Methylosarcina fibrata AML-C10: one gene and its partner. The protein of the gene in region 2 interacts with the protein of the main gene of each other region in a pairwise test. Links are inferred from orthologs where the notes say so. Each region holds a gene or a part of one and is shown on either strand. Other genes may lie near its edges. The genes, in order: glnD and glnK.

Region 1 (3,564 bases), 1.4 Mb from region 2 along the record:
TAATACCGCGTTGTTTAGCGCGGAAGCGTCGCCTTCCAACGTCTGTGCTTAGGTGAGTAAGTTATAAATTTTGAAACGCGGCAAAACAAGTATCGTTGGTTAGTGAATTTTCATCCGAATGCGGGGCGCGAATTGATCGGGGTGAAATGACGGCTGCCAATGAAACAGGTTTTCAAACGGCAACCCCAAAGAGGAAGCTTCGCCTTGACAGGATGTAGGTGAAGCGGTTGAGCAGGACAGCGAGCGTAGGTCTGGAGCAGTTGCCGGGGGAAAGCTTTGCTTAAAAGGATGAAAGCAATGATTGACGGCAGGGATGCGTGAGGTACAGCATTCGGGGAAGGGGTGCTGAATTTGAGGCTCCTGTTTGCAAGGAAGCAAGCAGGGCCTTTTTCAATTGCCGCAGAGCGCTTCTTGCTCTTCTCTATCTTTTATCTTCCAGAACCCTGATTATCTCTTCCTTGATTTTTTCCTGCCTGGATTTGTCGCTGATCGGGCGCAATTGCTGATCGGTGACATAGAACATATCCTCGGCTCTCCCGCCGATCGTGGTAATTTTGGCGTTCTGCAGATGAATGTTTTGCTTGACGAATGCCCGTCCGATTTTGGACAAGAGGCCGGCATGATCGGTGGTAACGAGTTCGATGATGGTATGCCGGTGCAAAGGATCGGCATGAAACTGGACGCTGGTGGGAATCGGAAAATGCTTGGCCTGTCTTGATTCCCTGTGCAGGTTTTTATGTTCTTTTACCTTTCCGAGCTGCAGATTATTGCGCAATACGGAACAGATATGGATTTCGCGCAGTAAGTCGTTAATCGATTCGCCGGACTGTTCAAGGACTTGAAAACTGTTGAGCGCATAATTGTCGAGCGTGGTCATGATGCGGGCATCGAGGATGGTCAAGCCGAGTTGGTCGAGCGTGGCGGTGCTTATCGAAAAAATGGGACCTTTGTTTTGCGTGTACACAAAGACTTCCGCGCTGCCGCGCAGAGTCTGCGGACGCAGCAATACCAACGGCAGGTCTTTTTCGGTGGAGGACGCGATGGCGATGGTATGCCAGGCAATTTCATCGGCCGAATATCTTAAGAAATAATCCTCGCTGGCATGTTGCCACGCTTGCTCGATCACCGGCTCGGGCAGACCCAGCTTGATCAGCTCGTCTTTGGCTTCTTTCCTGGTTTCCTGGATCCGTTCCTCCAGTCCGACCGGGTTGGGCAAGCCGTGCCGCAAGGCGGTATGAGTGGCTGAGTAAAGCTCTTTCAGTAAGGCATCCTTCCAGGAATTCCACAGCTCGGGGTTGGTGGCGCGGATGTCGGCGACGGTCAGCAGGTAAAGATAATTGAGATATTCGGTGCTGCCGACTTTTCGGGCAAAATCGTGAATGACGTCCGGATCGCTGATGTCTTTGCGCTGTGCCGTCATCGACATGATCAGATGATGGCGCACCAGCCAGGCGAGCAGTTTGGTGTCATGCGAAGAAAAGTCGTGCTGACTACAGAAATCCCTGGCGATCTCTGCACCGATGGTGGAATGATCTCCGTTTCGGCCCTTGGCGATGTCGTGAAATAACGCGGAAAGATAGAGTATTTCGGGTTTGGGAATCAATAAAAAAATATCGTTGCAGAACGGCAGCTCGTTTCTGTGGATTTCCAGAGCAAATCGCCGCAAGTTGCGGATTACGAACAGAGTGTGCTCGTCCACCGTATAAATGTGGAAGAGGTCATACTGCATGCGCGCCACGATATTGGCGAAGCAGGGAAGATAAGCTCCTAAAATGCCGTACCGGTTCATGCGCCTTAATTGAGTGGTAAGCCCCCTCGGCTGACGGAAAATTTCGATAAACAGCAGATTGGCGGATTTATTTTTCCGAAACTCGTCGTCGATCCGGTGCAGATTTTTCCTGATCAGGCGGATGGTCGTGGCTCTGATGCCTTTAAGGCCGGAATTTTGCTGAAGAATCAAAAAGACTTCCAGCAAAGCCAGCGGATGCCGTTCGAAAACGGATTCGTCCGTCGCTTCCAGGTAGCCGTTGATCGAGACGAAGTTGTCGTTGATCGGTACGGGCTTGGGCGAGCTTTCGCCGGCGATGAAGCGCTCGTTGAACAACTGTAGCAGCATTTCGTTCAGGCGCTCGAGTCCTAATACCGTTTTAAAATAAAACTGCATGAATCTCTCGACGTCCTGATTGTATTGCTGGTTTTCCGTACCGAAACCGAACTGCGCGGCCAGTTCGCGCTGATAATCGAAAATAAGCCGGTCCTCGCACCGGTTGGTCAGAAGGTGCAGGGCGTAGCGAATGCGCCAGAGAACCTCGACGGCGGCGACCAGTTCCGCATACTCCGACTCCGGCAGAAAACCGTATTTGATCAATTCCTTCAGCGTCGAGGAATTGTAATGCCGTTTGAAAACCCAGGCGATTACCTGGCGGTCGCGTAACCCGCCGGGACCTTCCTTGATGTTGGGTTCGAGGTTGTAGGCGGTATCGTGATATTTTGCATAACGCTGCCGCTGCTCCTGCATCTTGGCCGCGAAAAACTGGTCCGAAGGCCAGATTTTATCCGGGGTTATGCGTGATTTGAGCGTTTCGAAGAGAAACTCGCTGCCGTCGATCAAACGGATTTCCATCAGGCTGGTCATGATCGTCTGATCGCCTTCGGCGGCCTGGATGGTTTCTTCTATGGTACGTACGCTCTGACCCGGTTTGAGGCCGATATCCCAGAGAAAGGTAAAAAAGTGAGCCAACGCTTCCTGGTAGTTGCTGGTGTCGTCGGAATCGAGCAGAACCAGAATGTCGACATCGGAATAAGGAAACAGCTCTCTTCTGCCGTATCCCCCGACGGCAATCAAACCGAGCCGGGGCGCATGGTCCTTCAGAAAATATTGCCAGCAACTGCTTAAGATGTCGTCGATGAAATCGGATTTTTCCCGTAAAAGATCCGAAACCGAGCTTTGCGGGTCGAATTTTTGCCTGAGTTCCGCATCTTTTTGTTTAAGCAATTGTTTAAACGATTGCAGCCGGTCCTGCTCGAGAAAAAGCGAGGGTTTAATGATTGCGTTCAATGTGACTTGATCTCTTCTTGACGTAAAGTGAGAATTTCATAGCCGTCGGGAGTGACGAGAACGGTATGCTCCCATTGGGCGGAAAGGCTGTGGTCTTTGGTGACGGCGGTCCAGCCGTCGGACAAGACTTTGATGTGACGTTTGCCAAGATTGATCATGGGCTCTATGGTGATGATCATGCCGGCTGTCAAGACTTCGCCCGTGCCGGCTTTGCCATAGTGCAGAACTTGTGGATCTTCATGAAAGCGTTTGCCGATGCCGTGCCCGCAAAATTCTCTGACCACGGAATAGCGGTTGGATTCGGCGTGTTTCTGTATGGCATGGCCGATATCGCCCAGCGTGGCGCCGGGCCTGACTTGCTCGATGCCACGGTACATCGATTCCTGAGTGACTTTGATCAGACGTTTGGCGTGAGGACTGACGTCGCCGACGCAGAACATTTTGCTCGTGTCGCCGTGGTATTGATCCTTTATGACGGTAATATCGATATTGACGATATCGCCGGA
Region 2 (3,086 bases):
GCGCTTGCAGCCCCCTCTATTCAAGATTATCCTGGTTTAATTCTATTTTGGCCTTTAAAACAATCCGGTTAAACACAAACCGCCAACCCTGTACAATAAAACGGATAGGGTTGGCGGCTTACGATCATGTCGGTTATTTAGAGATGGTAGGCTGTTTCCCCGTGGCTGGAAACATCCAGACCCACCCGTTCAAATTCCTCGCTGACCCTGAGACCGATCAGTAATTTGATTAAATAATAGGCGACAAAAGAGACTACTCCCGACCATACAATAGTGATGATCACGCCTTCGGCCTGAATCAGCAGTTGGCCGGGGATGGAAAAATCGTCGCCGCCTGTTCCGCCCAAACCTGGAGCGGTAAATACACCGGTGAGCAACGCGCCCACGATTCCGCCCACGCCGTGTACGCCGAAAACGTCAAGCGAGTCATCGGCGCCGAGCATTTTCTTCAAACCGTTGACGCCCCACAGACACAGGAAACCGCCCGCCAAACCCACCATAATGGCACCCATGGGGCCCACCGAGCCGCAGGCCGGGGTGATCGCCACCAGACCAGCCACAGCTCCCGAGGCCGCGCCCAACATCGAGGCTTTGCCCTTGCTCAAGGCCTCGCCCATTGACCAAGCAAGGACCGCACCCGACGTGGCCAGTAATGTGTTGATAAAGGCCAGCGTGGCGCTGCCGGTTGATTCCAGGTTGGAACCGGCGTTGAAACCGAACCAGCCCACCCACAGCAGCGAGGCGCCGACCATGGTTAACGTTAAACTGTGCGGAGCCATGGATTCCTTACCGTAGCCGATGCGTTTGCCCACCATATACGCACCTACCAAACCCGCCACGGCCGCGTTGATGTGGACCACGGTGCCTCCGGCAAAATCAAGCGCGCCCTTATCCAGCAGATAACCGCCCGGACCCCAGACCATGTGAGCAATCGGCAAATAACTGAAAGTGAACCAGAGCACCGAAAACAACAGAACGGCGCTAAATTTGATACGCTCGGCGAACGATCCGATGATTAAAGCGCAGGTGATTCCGGCAAACGTGGACTGAAAGGCGATGAAGATAAATTCGGGAATTTTGACATTGTCGGTGAAAGTATCGGCCAGCGAATCCGTCGTGACGCCCAAAAGAAACACTTTATCAAAATTGCCGATGATCAGCCCACTGCTTCCGAACGCCAGGCTGTAGCCGTAAATAGCCCACAATACGATGATCAGGGAGAACACCATCATCACCTGCATCAATACCGACAGCATATTCTTCGCACGCACCAGGCCGCCATAAAACAAGCCCAGACCTGGCAATACCATCATAATGACCAGCACGGTGGAAATCATCATCCATGCGGTATCGCCTTTATCTACCGTGGGCGGGGTGGCGGTGGCGGCGGGGCCGGGAGTCACCGCGGCGGGAGAAATCTCCGCGACGACCGCTTGCACCGGATCGGCAAGGGTTTTAACTTCCACCGATGCCGATACGGTTTCGGCAACGGAAAATCCCACAAAACTCAGCAAGCCAAAAAAAATAAAAGTGGTTAAAACATGTTTCATAGTTCCGCCTTATAGTTAGTATTTATAGTGCTTCTTCGCCGGTTTCCCCGGTCCGGATCCGGATCACCTGTTCCAGATTGGTAACGAAAATCTTGCCGTCGCCAATCTTTCCGGTATTGGCCGCCTTGGTAATGGCTTCAACCGCCTGATCCATCAGTTGATCCGCCACAGCCACTTCCACTTTGGCCTTCGGTAAAAAATCAACCACGTACTCGGCGCCTCGATAAAGCTCGGTATGGCCTTTCTGACGCCCGAACCCTTTCACCTCCGTTACGGTTACTCCGGAAACTCCGATATCGGAAAGCGCTTCTCGAACGTCATCCAACTTAAAGGGTTTTATGATAGCGGTTATTAGTTTCATACAATGCCTCTCACCTTCTTTAAAATTAACTGCTTCGACTGGTATTTTTTAAAGCACAGATTGTGCCAACACCAAGTTAAATCGACAGAACGCTGATGGGCTCCCAATCGATTCACAAAAGGCCGATATCCGGTACTTCAAAGCGCGGGGACAGCCTTGAGCCGGCTACAGGATTTCTCGTTCCGATACTTTCCCATGGCGTTTCTGGCTAAACTCGGTTAATCGTTTACCCGATTAATCAAAGAGGAGGAGTCAATTTGGCAGAATGTGCTTTTTATAAATTTTATAAATGGTTCAAAACGACTCGGCGTGAAAGATTTATTTACCGGGAGCTATGAGGTCACGTTAATTCAATGCTCTATTTTGGTGCATTTTGAAATATAACGAACTATTTTGGTGCATCTCTTAGAAATCTCGAATTGCCGCTTTGCCGTTTTTTATTTTCCGCTCGAGTGTTGTAAGAATTTATAAAAAAATCAACTGACTGCGTACCTTGAGCAAGCAATCGGGGTGGGTGGGTCGGATTCCGGGGATGAGGATGGGCTTCGCTTACTCAACCCTACTTTCTAATCACGAATCACGAATCGAACCGCTGAAGCTGTCGTCATTAACCGTAGGCTAACGAAAAACAGAGAAGAGCTCCAAAAAAATGCGCCCGAAGGCGCATTTTTAGTGCAAAAAAGAGTCGCTCGTTCCGCAGGGAATTAAAAGTTCACGGTCAGGTCGGTGGAGAACAGGAATTGATCCAGTTTGCCGGTGGTAGCACCGCCGTCGCCGAATGGACGGGCGCCGTCCGCCCAGTCATAGCGCACGTTCGGACGCAAATTGAGCCATTTCACAGGCTTCCAGGTCACGCCCGCGGTAACGGCATAATAACTGGCCGCGGAACAGGTCGCGGTAAAATTGCCGGCCGCGGCGAAACTGTTGCCGGCGCCGTCCGTCGCAGCAGCCACGCGTCCCGGCGAGCATACTCGGAAACCGTTCTGGTCGCGGAACCATTCGCCTCGAACGCCGGCCGTCACCGTATCGCTGACGTCATAATACAAATGCGTGTTGATGCCGTACCATTCGGTATCTTTTGGCGTGCCCAGCAGAATGCCGTTGGCGAAGCCGTGATCGTGCTGTAACACAAGGTGGGTTTTCTCATTGAGATCCTGCTTCAGCACCACGCTGTA

Evidence for each region.
Region 1: the proteins of glnK (region 2) and glnD interact in binary tests that used the Escherichia coli proteins (3 or more experiments, as listed by UniProt). The link is inferred for Methylosarcina fibrata AML-C10 from one-to-one orthologs.

What each region holds. Positions count from the first base shown.
Region 1 is NZ_KB889965.1:2,667,636-2,671,199, reverse strand. The notes cover bases 222-3,458. They hold glnD ([protein-PII] uridylyltransferase), read right to left. Parts: upstream 3,059-3,458; coding sequence 422-3,058; downstream 222-421. Other genes in these bases: map (type I methionyl aminopeptidase), read right to left, coding at 3,055-3,458. In the rest of the region: A3OW_RS0112605 (hypothetical protein), read left to right, coding at 1-52; more of map, read right to left, coding at 3,459-3,564.
Region 2 is NZ_KB889965.1:1,267,222-1,270,307, forward strand. The notes cover bases 243-3,001. They hold glnK (P-II family nitrogen regulator), read right to left. Parts: upstream 1,912-3,001; coding sequence 1,573-1,911; downstream 243-1,572. Other genes in these bases: A3OW_RS0106155 (ammonium transporter), read right to left, coding at 243-1,550; A3OW_RS0106165 (porin), read right to left, coding at 2,616-3,001. Outside these bases: more of A3OW_RS0106155, read right to left, coding at 138-242; more of A3OW_RS0106165, read right to left, coding at 3,002-3,086. UniProt on the Escherichia coli protein: Involved in the regulation of nitrogen metabolism. Regulates the activity of its targets by protein-protein interaction in response to the nitrogen status of the cell.